Regions from separate parts of the Enterococcus sp. DIV0800 genome, predicted to be linked through region 2. Evidence: riboswitches for the same ligand, from Rfam matches in the RefSeq annotation. Region 2 holds a riboswitch; the other holds the start of a gene.
What was found. A riboswitch is a leader RNA that binds a small molecule or an ion and turns the genes downstream of it on or off. The one in region 2 is predicted to bind fluoride.
Positions count from the first base shown of each region.

Region 1: another riboswitch for fluoride. It lies ahead of IGI54_RS12755 (chloride channel protein); the one in region 2 lies ahead of eno (phosphopyruvate hydratase).

Region 1 is NZ_CP187899.1:170,241-178,443, reverse strand. It holds gene IGI54_RS12780 (MarR family winged helix-turn-helix transcriptional regulator) at 1-125, opposite strand, end outside; gene IGI54_RS12775 (MFS transporter) at 241-1,593, shown strand; gene IGI54_RS12770 (glycerol dehydrogenase) at 1,867-2,967, shown strand; gene IGI54_RS12765 (hypothetical protein) at 3,194-3,460, shown strand; gene IGI54_RS12760 (hypothetical protein) at 3,744-4,082, opposite strand; gene IGI54_RS12755 (chloride channel protein) at 4,072-5,367, opposite strand; fluoride riboswitch at 5,418-5,492, opposite strand; gene IGI54_RS12750 (metallophosphoesterase) at 5,549-6,358, opposite strand; gene IGI54_RS12745 (hypothetical protein) at 6,355-6,507, opposite strand; gene IGI54_RS12740 (ATP-binding protein) at 6,663-8,012, opposite strand; gene IGI54_RS12735 (response regulator transcription factor) at 7,993-8,203, opposite strand, start outside.
Region 2 is NZ_CP187898.1:360,136-368,338, reverse strand. It holds gene ypdE (aminopeptidase) at 1-161, opposite strand, end outside; gene IGI54_RS01680 (BglG family transcription antiterminator) at 151-2,016, opposite strand; gene eno (phosphopyruvate hydratase) at 2,422-3,693, opposite strand; fluoride riboswitch at 3,795-3,860, opposite strand; gene IGI54_RS01670 (DinB family protein) at 3,993-4,502, opposite strand; gene IGI54_RS01665 (hypothetical protein) at 4,581-4,931, opposite strand; gene IGI54_RS01660 (FAD-dependent oxidoreductase) at 4,936-6,549, opposite strand; gene IGI54_RS01655 (C-GCAxxG-C-C family protein) at 7,100-7,501, opposite strand; gene IGI54_RS01650 (ATP-dependent helicase) at 7,561-8,203, opposite strand, start outside.

The sequences.
Region 1 (8,203 bases), on a different replicon from region 2:
ATATAATAGTAGAGACTGGAATTTAATTGATAAGGCGCCAAATAACGATCAATCAATTTGACATAACGACGACTGACAGTAGGCAATTGCTTCAAAGTATCGATATCACTTATAGAATGCTGCAACACAGTCACTCCCTCTCTTTTTTCAAGTCGCAACAATTTAATTACTTGCGCAAGCAAATAATAAACCCTATAATAGCTTTAGTCAAACAAAATGTTTCACTTGGAGGAATAAATTTTGCATAAAACAAATACTAAATGGATGACCGTCGCAATTTATCTAGCTACTTTGGTTACCGCCATCGAATCGACGATCGTGGTAACAGCGACCCGTTCGATCGTCAATGACCTTGGCAGCTCGGAATTGACGGCTCTCATCTTCTCTACCTACTTATTTTCAAGCGCCCTAGCGACACCGATTTTCGGACGGATGGCCGATAATTATGGTAAAAAGAAAATTTTTCAAGCCGGCCTTTTGTTGTTCTTAGTCGGAACGATTCTCTGTGGCGTATCGATTTCTGGCAGTATGCTTTTTGGTGCGCGGGTCATTCAAGGGATTGGTGCTGGTGGCATTATGCCGATGACTTTCGCCTTGATCGGTGAGCTTTTTGATCTGAAGACCCGGACAAAAGTGATGGGGCTAAATAATTCAGCTTGGGGAATCGCCTCATTAATTGCACCATTATTAGGTGGCTTGATTCTGCGGAGCCTTACTTGGCACTGGATTTTCTTTATCAATGTTCCTTTTGTCTTGGTTGTGCTGGCGATTGTTCAAGTCTTTTATCAAGAAAAAGAAACAGCGGCAACACCTCAAAAGGGCGCCTTTCAACAGTACAGCTATTTCATTTTCGGATTGTTAGTATTACTGAGCGGTATCCAATTATTTAATCTTCAATTAGTATTCGGAGCGCTAGTCTTGATCGCCGGCGTGATTGCTCTGTACTTCTTCTATCAGAAAGAGAAAAAAGCGACAAGTCCGGTTATTCCTATTGGTACGATTAAAATCAGCGCGTTCCGGTTATTAACGATTTGTATCTTTTTAATCAACGGAGCGTTGATTGGATTTCAAGTTTATTTGCCGTTGTGGGTTCAAACAGAATTACAACTCTCACCAACTTTAGCCGGTTTAGCTTTACTGCCCTCTTCAATCGCCTTTATTTTAGGTTCTTACTATTCAGGCAAGCTGTTGACTCGTTTTGGTCAAAAGAAGCTGTTGCAGCTAGTAATTGGCGGCGCGTTGATCGGGTTTCTATTTTTAAGCCTAGTGCCTAGCAGCACTGGCTATCCAATTTTACTGATCTTTTCAAGCTTTCTAGGCTTTTTCATTGGAACCGGTGTGACGATCAGTGTGATTTCTGCCCAAAGTTATGCATCACAACAAAATCTCAGCACTGTTTCGGGATTCATTACTCTGTGTCGTACGTTGGGGCAAAGCTTTATGGTGACTTTTCTCGGGGTGATCAACCAACGGATTTTCGCTGCCCAACATCAGCGAATCGCCGGTTATCACGGAGTGTACTTCGCTATCAGCATCATCTTTGTTTTTCTACTGCTAGTTGTTAGCTTGGAGCGAAGCCAAAAAACAGAATAAAAAGAATGGATTGGAATACCAATTAAGGTTCAGAACCTTTGGTATTTCAATCCATTTGTCTCTCTATAATAAACACGACAATAAAAGGATTATAATGACTAAAAAAGCGATTTTAGGGTGGCGAATTCAACCCAAAAGTAATCGCACCCTATCTAAAGTGGTCATTTTTTAACAATATTTTGTTTGTAAAAGCTGATTTATAAGTCAGATTTTTTGAAATCACTTTCATTTTATGCCACACTAGATAGTAATTAATCAATGGAGGTCGATAAAATGGAAAGAATTTTTGCCAGTCCGTCGCGTTATATTCAAGGCAAAGGAATGCTCAAAGAAGGGATCAAATACATTAAGACCCTCGGAAAAACCGCCTTGTTGATCACCGATGAAGATGTGTGGGAAATTGTCGGAAAAGATTTATTTGAGCGAATGAAAGAAAATGAGATGAAGCCGATCGAAGAAATTTTCGGTGGTGAGGCATCGGAAAAGGAAATCAAACGGATCAGTAAAAAGGCAAAAGATGAGGATATCGAAGTGATTGTCGCACTCGGTGGAGGCAAAGCCATTGATACCGGTAAAGCGATTGCGGATGATTTCAAGTTGCCCTTGGCGGTGCTGCCAACAGTCGCTTCAACTGACGCACCGACTTCGGCCCTTTCGGTGATCTATTCACCAGAAGGTAATTTTGAAAAATATCGTTTTTACGATAAAAATCCCGATCTCGTCTTAGTCGATACGGAAGTGATTGTCAACGCACCAGCAGAATTGTTAGCAGATGGGATCGCTGATGCGTTGGCCACGTTAGTAGAAGCACGGGCAGTCGCACAAAAAAATGGGCAAACCATGGCGGGGGGTTCTCAAACAGCGGCTGGCATGGCAATCGCTGTTAAAGCCGAAGAAATATTATTTGAAAATGCCTTAAAGGCGATTGAAGCCAACAAAGCCCATGTCGTAACCAAAGCTTTTGAAGAAATCGTCGAAGCCAATACATTATTAAGCGGATTAGGCTTTGAAAGTGCTGGTCTAGCCGCGGCTCATGCGATTCATAATGGCTTTACCGTCATGGGTGGTGATATCCACCATCTTTCCCACGGACAAAAAGTCGCGTACGGCACCCTCACCCAACTTATGTTGGAGAATGCGGACTCTGATGAATTGGATGATTATATCGAGCTCTATCAATTGCTTGATTTGCCGACGACCTTAGAAGAAATGCATTTAGCTCACGCTTCCTATGTGGATTTACTAAAAATCGGAGAGCAAGCAACAATCGAAGGGGAAACGATTCATGAAATGCCTTTCGAAGTGACAGCAGAAGATGTCGCCGCGGCGATGAAAGCCGTGGATGCTTATGTCACTACCTACTTTCCGAGATAAGAAACAATCAACGAAGAGGACAAAGTCTCATGGTCGGCTTTGTCCTCTTTTTTTGACTATAATATCACTGATAAAAATCAAATTTACTAACCACTACTTACCTCCTTAAAAATAGGCAATTATCCGTAAATTAGCATTGAAAGCTGAGCGTTTTATCTGTTTAAACTATGACAGCAAAGAGGTATACTCACTTCAAAGAAGTTAGGACAGAAACGAGGAAGTTAAAATGAAAACGATTACTTATATTTATTCCGTGAATGCGCGCGGAACGATCTTGAAAAGCAGCGGGTCTGGTATGCTTTGGAATAGAGCAAAAAATTTTCAAACCGAATTAATCAAAGCGTTCGCTCCCGATTGGCAAGTCAGCTTTATCAGTCTAGATACATTTACTAATTCGGTCCCTGAATCCGATGTTATCGTGTTTAATGAAATGGATACGCCGTATATTCCTAAGGTGATTCAAACTAAGGCATTGCCAATCAGTTATGTATAAATTGCTAAGACCGATATCGCTGGTATAAAACAAAGAGTTGAGGCTTTTTACCAAGCTCAGTGAACGATGTTCCAGAGTAAGATTAGAAGAAGGAGCTGAACTAAATGGGAAACGCTGCTGAAGAAAAAGTCCTGCTGTTACTTCAAGGAATCGAAGAGAATTTAGCTAAAGAAGTTACGGCTACTAGATGATTGAATCCCTCTATTCTACTTTCCTTCTCTCTAATGGATCATTACCTTCGGAACCAAAAAGCAGATACCCGTGTATCTGCTTTTTCTAATGCTTATTCGACTTCAATAATTTGAACAATAGCTTTTTTAAATAAATGATAGTTGGTAATAAATACGCGGTCCACGCGATCCAACACATGATGAATCTTGAACTCTATTATTCGCTCTTCACCAGCGGTTATTTGGTGGTGGTGAGGATATTCCTTGGTACTTTTAGGAATATCAATCCAGCAACCACTATCTCGGCTAAAGGCAAAATGATTAATATTGACTGTGCCTTTTTCAACTTTAATATGATATTTCTTGGTACCTAAGGAATCGATCGGTATTTGATGGGAGTGTTTTTTCCAAAATAAATGGTGCAATTCGACTTTTTCACTTTTATTTTCCATTTTTAACGGCCTCCTTGATCGTGCCAATCCGATATCCTTCATGATGTTTTAGAAAAACACTTTTTGCCGTGACAATCGTTTGAGAGGTGTAAATTCCTTGGTGACCTGAAACAAAATAGCTGACGAAGGCCGCGATGATGAAATATGATAAAGCTTTAGTACCGAATAAGTCGATGCCCAACATGATAGTGGTTAATGGTGCGTTGGCAGCACAGCCGAAAACGGCGATCATTCCTAGCGCTGCCAGGAATGAAGGCGTGATTCCAAAAAGGTTTCCGAGACTTCCACCTAGTGATGAACCCACTGCAAATAAGGGTGTTACCTCTCCTCCTTGCAAGCCAGCACCTAAACTTAACCCGGTCATGATTAATTTGACAATGGGATCAAGCAAAGTTGTTTTTCCAACAAAAGCATCATCGATGAGTGGCAGACTCAAGCCCATAAATTTTTGTCCATGAATCAGAGTGATGGCAAGAACGACTATTGCAGAAGTAATAAATGCTCGAATTAAATAATTTTTGAAAAAATTGCTATAAAAATGCTTCAATGAATGCATCAGAAGAGCGAAAAAATGCCCAAAAAGCCCAAATAAAACGGATGAAAAGACAACAATCATCAATAGTTTTAAGGTAAATGATGGAAGAACACCGATCTGATGGCTATCGTGGACGGTGCCTAATAATTTTGAAACGTAATTGGCTAAATAAGATGAAAAGAAGCACGGGATCAACGCTTCACGTTCGATATTGCCTACATAGGCCATTTCCATACCGAAAAATCCACCGGCCAATGGCGTACCAAAAATCGATGAAAAGCCAGCGCTGATTCCGGCATGAATCAGTTGTTTACGACAGTTTTTTTCTAAATGAAGTAAATCAGCTGCCTTATTAGCAAAAACTCCACCGATTTGCACGGCACTTCCTTCACGTCCTACTGAAGCCCCGAAAAGATGTGATAGAATTGTGAAAATAAAAGTGAAAATCGCCATTCTTCCAGGGACAGCGGTTTCCTTCTCAGTACTTTCAATGATTAAGTTGTTGCCTTTTTGTGCTCCTTTACCGAATTTTTGATAAGTAAACGCCGTCAACATACCAATAAACGGCAAGAAATAGAGAAAGTACTCGTGAGACTGGCGATAGTTTGTAACAAAATGAAGCCCCGCTAGCAGATAATGCGAAATAAGGCCGGTAATGCTACTAATAATTGCAATCAATACATATAGCAATAGTACATCATGTAACTCCTTTCTTGAGTTTGAGTGTGTTTTTTCCTTGTTTTCTTCCATTCTAAGACCTCCTGAATAAAATAAAAAAAGCCAATGATCCCCTACAAATAAAATTTGTAGAAGTCATTAGCTTGATTAGCGGTTTAAGAAAAACTCTTAGGGAGACATTCATTCCCTTATTTAATTCCTATATATTTTTACAGTAAAAAGTGACATAAGTCAATGTTTTTTTGATTGAAGATTAAAACCGTAACTGAAAAACCGAAATTTCCGGTGGCACACAAAAACGAGCATGGATTGAGGTGGTACCTAGGCCTGTATTGACGTACAATTTTGTCTGATCACTTAATTCATATAATCCACGAACATATTTTTCAGCCAGTACATTTTTTACTTGATAGAAAGGCAAGCGGACTTGGCCGCCGTGACTGTGCCCGGCTAAAACTAATTGGGTATTGGTTCCGACAAATTTATCTGCCACATCGGGTTCGTGAGTCAAAAGAATCGAATAATCGTATTTCTCCCGATAAGTCAATGTTTCCGTTACCGAAGGATTCCCTAGCAACGAATCATCCAGACCACCGATAAAAACTTTTTTACCGTTGGTCAGTGTGATCGTTTCCCCGGCATTTTTCAACACCTCAAAGTTCGCAGCGTTCATGACTCGTTCATAAACAGTCGCAGCGCCACCGCCATAATCGTGGTTGCCCCAAACCGCAAATTTACCAATGGTTGCCTTCATTTCTTTAAGCTTCTCGATGATTTCTTGTTCGTGTTGATACTTAGCGTAATTATCAAAAAGATCGCCAGTGAAAACAATTATATCCGGTTTTTCATGATTGACTTTACGGATCACCTTGTCTAAACGATTCGTAGCGTAACTATCAGAAACTTGAATATCTGATAATTGCAGCACCTTCAATTCTTTTGGTAGCGAGGATTCACCCAACTGCAAGCGATGAACGATCGCCAAATTTGGTTCGATCTTAAAGGCGTAAAATGGAACTGCCGCCAGCAGTAAAAACACGCCAATCACAATTTTCTTGATCATACGTCTGCTCCTTTCTGTTTGATTTTAAATTCTGTTCGATTTACCCGCAGGTTATCTTTGACAGCCATGATAGTTAGTGCACTGCCCGATAGCAGTAACGCGATTGTCAAGCTGACAATAATGACTTTTCGTTTTGTCTTATTATTCATCTATTTCGCCTCCATGAAACAAAGAATAACTAAGAATTATGCAAAACTTGTGCAAAAGAAAAGGCTGTTACAGAAGCCACGCCTGGAACGCTATTTATTAGGAAAAAAGGAGGTGTGACTATACCTTTGCCACACCTCCTTTGCGCTATTTATTTTTAGATAGGTAAATTAATTGTCGCTCGAAAGCGTCCATCAGTAGATTGTAAGATCAGCTTCCCGCCTAAGAGTTGGAGGCTTTGCGCCACGATGGAAAGCCCTAATCCGGTGCCTGACAAATGATTGTTTCGCGAGGCTTCACCGACAACAAAAGGCTCAGCTAATTGAGCAAGCTGCTGTTGCGATATTTCTGACGCCGAATTTTCGAAAATTAACTGGTAATACTGCTGCTTTTTTTCTCCAGTAATTTGCATGTGTTGATCCAAGCTGTATTTCATCCCATTCGTCACTAAATTCAAGATGATCATGCGCAGCATAGGTTCATTTGTCTGAAGCTCATAGGGCTCTATGATCGAATCAATCTGAAATTTCGGATCAATGATCCGTTGCTGCTGCAATTCCTTGGTTACTAGTTCTTGAATAGCAATCGTTTCAAAGGTCAGCTCTTCTTTTAACTGCCGGCTATAGGCTAAAATATTTGCGACCAACTCATTCATATCAATCAGCTGTTGATTGATATCACTTAGAAAATCAGGATTTTCCAGTCCCATTTCTTCCCCATCAACGAGTAATTGAATAACGGACAACGGTGTTTTCAGCTCATGGGCAAGGTTGGCCGAAAAAGCCTTCAAGCGATCATTTTGTTCTAACAACTCCAGCTCATGCTGCTGCAACGAATCTTTCATCTGACTGATAGATTGGCTCAAACTGCTAAGCTCATTTTCTTCTTGAATATCAGAATCTGTGAAATCCAAAGCCGATATTTGCCGCGTCGCCTGTTTCAAACGTGTGATAGGCTTGATGATCTGATTCCGCACCAATAAAATAACTAAACCAAACAACAAAATCAAAAAGACCAGCGTTGCCACGATTAAGATCGGCAGCAGAGTATGGATCGCGGCCTTGAAATCAGGAATACTTGTACCGATTAAATACAAGTGATCCCCATGAGTAAGAAAAACCGTATAAAAATCACTTTTCTGTTTTGTTTGATTGTACAATCGCTGGACTGCACGACCAGCCTGTGCTTGTTTAAGAGTTGACTGATCGACCCAGAAACGATTGAGGGAGATGCCTTCGCGGGTCAAGCGAAAAGAAAGCTCATCTGTCAATTCTTCGGAGCTGGTTGTTTGCTCGTCAACAGTAAGTACCACCACATCTTTTGGATAATGATGACTGCCTTGCTGAATCAATTTTTGGGTTGCTTTGACTGGTTGTTCCATTTTCCAATAATAATAAGTCGGAAAGATCCAGCGATAAAAAAGTGCCCCAAATAAAACCAGCAGGATAAAAATGATTCCCGTTCTTCGGATAAAGGAGCCGGTCAAGCTATTTTTGCGGAATTTCAAAGCGATACCCCGTGCCGTAGACAGTTTGGATATAAGCTTTGCCGATCTTGTCTCGTAAGATGCGGATAAAACTGTCGACCGTTCTTTCATCATTTTCGTGATCAGCCCCCCAGACAGAGAGAAGAATCTGTTCACGGGTCAACGCCAAGCTTTGATTTTGATAAAGATAATACAGCATTTCATATTCTCTT
Region 2 (8,203 bases):
GGACTCTTTCCGGGTTTCGTAAAGATCAAACTACCTAACCCATCGGTTCTTTTTTCATAGGGTAACTCCTCTAGTTCCGTTAAAATTGCTTGACGGACCTCTTTCTCATTACTGGCAATTCCGTCAGCATTGGAAAGATTCCTCAAAAATTCAATGTTCAATTAAATTCCTTCTTCCTAAAACTCGTTTTAATGTATAGTAAAATTCATGATAATCTTTACTCTCGACTAGTGTTTTAATAGCTGCTGGATGATTCATCAGCTTACTCAGTTCTTTCGAAATGATTTGATGGACATCTAATTGTTCCGCTTTTAGTGAAACCATAAAAATAATTTTAGGGGATCGCTCTGTCCCGCTCGTTCCTTCTGGTAATAAGCACACAGCGAGTCGATTCTCTTTACCTGACATAATCAACGGGTGAGGAATGGCGATTCCATTTTGATAAATGGTGGATAAGTAATTTTCCCGTTCCATCAACGAATCTTTATATCCTGCAAAGGCAACTTGTTCTTCGACTTGATCAGCCAGATCCACTAAAATATCAGAATATGCTCGGTGTGTTTCGATCTGGAACAACGACTGAGAAAATAATTCAAAAAAGGATCGTTCAATCGAAAAATTTTCATCGCTTTTCAATAAGCTGAGATTTTCACTGACTTCTAAATAGTCCAATTCACTTTGTACTTCACTCATTAAAATCACTGGACAATCAATGGCAAGCGTTAATTCAATGATTGAAAAAATCAAATCAGGATAGTAGTCTTGAATTTTTTCTATTTCAAACATTGAAAAAGTCTGGATTTTCGCTCTTGGAAAAATTCGTCGTAATTTCATCTCCACCAGATACGCCATTCCACCACCCGATGAACAAACAACCGCAATCCGATAAATATTCTCAATCAGACTTTGCTGCCATTTATGGTAAGGCACTGTCATGTGGGTCGCTAAATATCCAATTTCATCTGAAGCGATCGTTAACTGGAATTCTTCTTCCAGCCACTTGGCGAACAGTACAGCAAAGTTGAATATTACCGGGTATTCTTTGCTAATATGTTCCAAATAAGGGTTCTTAAAATTTACTTCTTTACGAGATCGCTCAATCAACGCTGCAACATGCAAATAAACTAAATCTAGAAATTCTTGATCACTTGAAAAAAATGTTTTTTGTTCTTCGTCCATCTGTTTAAAAAAGCCGGTAATTTCTTCTTTTAAAAGCTGTTTATTACTTGAAATTTCTAATTTTTTAGTCTTTGCTAAAAGGCTGGACTCAAAATATTTATGAATCGCTTCATCTGTCGGTGACACTATTGACGTTCCTTGCAAAATCGTTGTTAAATGGGAGTCTGAAATAATTTCTTTAGGAGTATTTGTTTTAATCAGCAATAATAGAAATAACTCCTCTTCTAATCGTCGAAACTCCACATAATCAATTTCCCAGTTCTTTTGATTAATTAATTGATAAAGATTATCCTTTAGCAACTTTTGTGTTGATGAACCAAATCTTACTTCTATTTTTTTCAAGAGCTTATTGTTTCCTCGCTGATACAAATCCACCAACAATAGGAGACGATTTTTTAACGTACTGACGATTCTAATGCCATAATGAGCCTTGCGCTCTAATACCATAGAGCTACCTTTTAAATACAATGCTACCTTCGATAAGTCTTTTTTTATTTGACTGCTGCTGACTAATAACTCATCACCTAGTTCTTGTACTGTCTGATATTCTTCATTGATTAACAGCAAACTTAGCAAAGACTCCACACGGTCTTTTTGCATCTCAATCGTTGTATTAGAAAATTGATCGAGATACGTCAAAAACTTTTTTTCATCTGAGATATTTAAGTGATAACCTAGCCTAGGTGACTTATCGATCACGAATCCTTGCTTAATTTCTGATAACTCACGTAAATCATTACGAATAGTTCTAGAAGAAACCCCGATGATTTTTGCTAACTGATCGACTTTTAAATAATCTTTCTCTTTTAAAGCTTCCAGTATTTGTATTTCCCTCATCTTCACCTCTCCTTTTGCAAACGCAATCATTTACACGCTTAGTATAAGAAAACCCTTTCAATTAGAAAAGTTGAATTTTTTCCACTCACTTGTGCAAAGTGTGTCTGGATTAACGTCTGAATTTTCTAACTAGTAAAATAATTCTTTCTATTTTGCTAAAAGCGTATCAACTCTACAGCAAGCTCACAATAGAAAAATTTAGTTAATGTCCTTCGCTGATAACATACTTATTTATAAAACATCAAGTTGAAATATATTTCTCATTTTATCGATAGTTCGAAACGAAAACATGTCGATTTTGTATCATGAAATTATTACAGGAGCACCCACAGAATCGTAGTTCCAAACACAAAAACCCCCAACCATCTTATTGATGATCGGGGGTTTCGGTCTTACTATCTTTTATTATGCTTTGGGGAAGCGAGCTAGTTTGGCATAGCCGGCTAGTTCTTCTTCGATACGTAAGAATTGGTTGTATTTTTCAACCCGTTCGCTGCGGGCCATGGAACCCGTCTTGATTTGTCCGGCATTCATCGCTACGGCGAAGTCCGCGATGAATGTATCGCCTGTTTCACCCGAACGGTGAGAAATCATGGTTGTATAACCGTTGGCACGAGCCATTTTTATTGTTTCGATCGATTCAGAAACCGTACCGATTTGGTTTAGTTTGATCAAGATTGAGTTGGCCACTTTTTTCTCGATACCTTCAGCGAAGATTGCTGGGTTTGTAACGAAAATATCATCGCCGACTAGTTGAATTTCTTTACCCATTGTTTCCGTCATTTTCTTGAAGCCGTCCCAGTCATGTTCTGAGAAACCATCTTCGATTGAGATGATTGCTGGGTATTTTTTCACTAGCTCTTGATAATAGGTCAACATTTCGTCAGAAGACATTTCTTTGCCTTCAAAAGTATATTTCTTAGTTTCATCGCTGTAAAATTCACTTGATGCTGGGTCTAATGCGATGGCAATTTCTTCACCAGGTACATAGCCGGCTTCTTTGATGGCACGATACAGCATTTCGATTGCTGCTTCGGTGCTAGCTAATTTAGGCGCAAAGCCGCCTTCATCACCAACCGCTGTTTCGTAGCCTTCTTTGCCAAGCACACCTTTTAGCGTGTGGTAAGTGTTGGCGATTTTTTCAACACCATCACGGAAGCTTTCACGCTTCACTGGTGTAATTAAGAATTCTTGTACGTCAATCCCTGAATCGGCATGAACTCCGCCGTTAATCACGTTGAAGAATGGTTGTGGCAATTCAAGATCGACACCGCCAAGATAACGATACAATGGCACACCTTGACTTTGTGCGGCAGCCCGAGCAACGGCCATAGAAACACCTAAGATCGCATTGGCACCAAGACGACCTTTGTTTGGTGTACCGTCTAAGTCAATCATAACTTGATCGATTTTTGCTTGATCGAAAGGTACTAAACCTTTTAATGCGTCATTGATTTCAGTATTGACGTTTTCAACGGCTTTACGAACACCTTTGCCCATTAAACGATCGCCGCCATCTCGTAATTCCACGGCTTCGCGATCGCCTGTTGAGGCCCCACTTGGAACCTCTGCGCGACCTAATGTGCCGTCGGATAAAATCACATCTGCTTCAACTGTAGGGTTTCCACGGGAATCAAAGATTTCTCTTGCTTTTACTGTTTCAATTACTACTGTCATGTCTATTTCCTCCTCAAATATAAATACAAAAAAGCCTGTTACAAGTTGAGTACTTCTAAATACACCTTGAGCCTCTCAGCCAAAGTGTTAAAAGTATTGAACTTATAACAGGCGCCATCAGCTGAATAATTCAGCAGTCAGGAGGGAGCACCATCCCTCTTACAAGTAAACGATAGCACGTTGTTTTTTTTCTGACAAATAAAAAGACTTTTCAATTTTTTCATTTGCTAGCGATTCGAATTTCCTGAATCAATGAAAAAAGCAAATCTCTCAAAAGGAAAGATTTGCTTTTACTAACTTTATTTTCCAATTACTAAGCGTCTCGTGTAAACCGCTTGACCAGAATGCATAGCAGCATCATCAATCGCTGAGACGATTCGAGCTTGACGAGTAACCGGTGGTGTCCAATTGGTATCGATCACGTCATCAAGACTGCTTTCATCCAGTTTATCCAAGTACTCCTTAGTAAACTTAATACTGTCTGCTAGATAATCTAAAACTAATTGCCGATCCGTTACTACGACTTTTGCCGCTTCTTCCGGCGAATGACGATAATCTTCGGTATCATCTGGTAAGTCCAACGCAAATTTTTCTGTCCAGCCAGCACTTGTCCAAAGTGCCTCGGTCCCATTTAAAGCTGAAATCTGCAGATCCAATTCGCGAGCAGTATGCCACATTAGCCACGTCACTGATTTAATCAATGGTGCCGGCATCTTGTTAGCCTCTTCTGTGGTCATTTGTTCAAAAGTATCTTCAAAACGTTCCTGTGCGCGATCCAAAATCTCCATTGCCAATTGCGTACTTTTCATCGTAATAGCCTCCTAGTTCATCTGAATTCGTTCTTCTTCAACTGTACTACGGAGCTTTATTAAGGGCAACTATTCGACTTATTCGGCTGTCGAATACAAATACGCCAGATCGCTTGCGACTTGCTGCGCTTCTGATGAATCAGCAAATTGAAACGTCAATCTCTGATTTGAAAGAGTCACAACTAGTTGATTATTTTCTTGTTGCAACTTGAACGCTTCTTTCGAAAAGAATGTATGCTGAAACTGATTCAAATCTAAATTAGGCTGAATCACCAACATGCCTGCATCATAAAATACCACTGGCACCTCATCAACGGTTTCCAACAAAGTAAAGTTCATTAATTCTTCTTCCGAAAGCTGCTGGTCAATATACGCTTGCAAAATCAAAAATTGCTGCGACTGATTAAAAACTTGTTTGAATTCATTCATCCGCCTACTCCTCGATCAAAATTGCTGGAATACCAAAGCCAGCTAAAATCCGTGCAGACGTATAGGTATTTAACCCTTTTCTAAAGGTGATATAAACCTTACGATCTTTCGGGATTTCGTTGATCCGATCACGCAGCTCGTTCATAGGAATATTTTTAGTTGCTTCAATCGAGCCGGATGGGGATTTATTAGGTTCACGAATATCTAAGAAAAAGGCGCTAGCTAAATCTTCAGCTGGAATATCTTCCGCTTTGATTGTTTCCACCACGTTGGTCATTTGATTGATTGCCACATAGCCGGCAATGTTCAATGGATCTCTCGTGGTTGAATACGGTGGTGAATAAGGTAATTCTAAATCAGGCAGATCAAATACGGTTAGATTGCCAGTGATGGCTACGGACAGTTCCCCCATTCGTTTGTCGACACCTTGTTCTCCGACGGCTTGTCCACCTAAGATTTTACCGCTATCCGCGTCGAAAATAATTTTAAGATTCAAACGGGTCGCTCCTGGGTAAAAGTAGGCATGATCAAAGGGGGTCACAAAAACAGATTTGTAATTCGTGATGCCCGCCGCTTTCAAGGCATGCTCGGTCATTCCAGCATAACTAGCGGTGTAATCAAAAATTTTCGCTACACCGGCCCCGATATACCCCCGATAGCGCATCGGTGTACCATTAACCATATCAGCTAACATGTGACCTTGACGATTGGCGGCACTGGATAACATACTTGAAGTTGCTAGCCCGGTCACTACGCTGGTGGTTTTAATAATATCGCCAATGGCATAGATGTCGGCTACGTTTGTTTCTAATTGATCGTTGACGATGATTTGTCCGTCCTCGGATAATTCGATACCGGCCGTTTTAGCGACTTCATTATTTGGCGCCACCCCAGTCGCAAAGAGAATCAATTCGGGATTAAGTCTCGTTCCATCGGATAACAGAACCTCTTGTCCAGCTTGACGAATTTCTTCTACTCGTGTGTTTAAATGAACATGTAAGTCATTTTCAAGCAATTTAGCATAGATCAAATCCGCGATCTCTTCATCATAAGGAAACGCGACTTGCGGCAATTGATCCACTAGAGTTACGTCCATTCCGCGATGTTTAAAGTTTTCTGCTAATTCAAGACCCATCACGCCGGCTCCTAAAACTAAAACACTCTTAGGATCGTGTTCATCAAGATAGGTTTTGATCTCTGCGGCATCTGTCACGCTACGTAAGACAAAGCCATTTTCCGCTTCTGCGGCCCCTTTGATTGGCGGTAAAGTTGGACGAGCTCCTGCTGAAATAATTAATTTGTCATAATTGGTCGCAATCGTTTCGCCAGTCGCCAAATCTTTGACGACTAATTGTTTATTTTCTGGATCAATCGTCTGAACTTCATGCTTCGTAAAAACATCAATATTGTTCTTTACCTTTAATATTTCTGGCGTCCGTTCGATCAAGGAATCCAAATCCTCAATTACACCACCTAAATAATAAGGCAGTGCGCAGCTTGCGTAAGAAATATTTTCTCCTCGTTCATAAATCACGATTTCGTGTTCTTCATTCAAACGACGTAAGCGGGTAGCAAACGAAGGGCCACCTGCAACCCCACCTATTACTACAAATTTCATGGTTCCATCTCCTCTATTTAAAAAATAAGTTTTAGCTTTAAACGTATGCCCGCTAACGAGAGAAAGTTCCTTAAAATACGCTTCCACTATAGCTTGGCATCTCTAATTCCGATAGTACAATGTTTTCAACGAACCGGCAAAGAATTGTTCTCGTAAAGAAAAAAATTAGTTCCTGAAAATGGCTACCTCAATGAGACGGGTAGAATAAGCTTTTACATTAGGAAAGACTTTCGTCAACTCCCTCAGCTTTTTGCCAGTTTTTCTGCTCGCTTTATTGAGATTAGAAAAATGATTCCCTCATAGGCGTCAGCTGAGCAATAAGACCAAATGATTTCTAAATTGCCTCCCAAATTTCGAAATCGTTTTGCTTATTGCCGATAAAACTAGTTCGTGAAGCCGGACATGTGAATATACCTGTTGTAAAGCAATTTATTCATGTGAAAATTTTATACTTTCTTTCAAGCGTATAAAAAAGAGGTGGGACAAAATTTTTGTCCCACCTCCTTCTTCCGAATAAACGGCGTTCCAGTCACAGCCGCTCATTTCTTAATCATTTATTTCCCACTGCCAACTGTTTTTCTAGTATCCTGCACGCCTCGCCAACATACTCTGAACAAGGGCGTTTGCCAATGATTTCTTTACAATAAAGTGAACCACAGGCTTGCTGGAAGTCTTGGTTGAGTCTGTCTATTATTTTTTCGGTCGCAGCTCCCACACATTCGGCTGGGTCGTTGGTCTTTGGGGTGCCTTTTAACTGATTGGTTACGATATAACAGCCCGCTAACGCGCCGCACAACCCTTGGTAACGGCCGCCGCCATAACTTGCGCCTAGTTCAATCGCTGTTCTTTCATCGATCTTCAACTCAGCACGATAAGCTAAAACTATTGCTTGACAACAATTGTATCCTGCTTGAAAAGATGCGATTGCTTGCTGTTGTCGCTCCATGATCATTCCTCTCTTCCTCCTCAGAACCAATTTCTGATTCCTTGAATCAACGATTCTTTATCCTACTATTGTACTTCTTTGACTGTTAGACCGGCTTCTTGGATAAAGGCTGACGGTTCGGTTTTTTTCTCGTTAACAGCTTTGGGGAAAGTCACATACAATCTTTCCTTCGCTCGCGTGATAGCGACATACATCAGTCGTCGCTGTTCTTCCATCGTCGTCGGTGGTGCGCCTTGCTCAACGGCCGCCTGCAAATCACAGTCTGCTTTTTCAACCGTATGATAATTTGGCAAAGCGTCCTCGTAAACACCTTTGATAAAGATATTCTTTTTTCCTAGTCCTTTGCTGGCATGAATAGACAATAAATAGACGGCGTTTAGTTGCTGTTGATCGTATTCTTTTAAGCGTTGCTTCATTCCTTGATTTTGCTTCTGAGCTTCTTCAAAGCTTGCCATTAAACCGGGCCAATCCTTGGCTTCCGTTAATTCCTTTGCCAGCCAATCAGCTTCTTCCATACTTAGTTCCTTTTTAAATTTAGGGGTCGCTAGGATAGCTTCCACAAAAGGCGCCAGTTGCAGCTGCTGGCTTTGATAAAAAGTGTAGATTTGTTTGAAGAATTCTTTTGTCTTCGTTTGCGCTGATCGATCAAGCTGCTTTTCAGCTACTAAGAAAGTAACTAGATCATTGATTTTGAATTTGTTTTGGGTG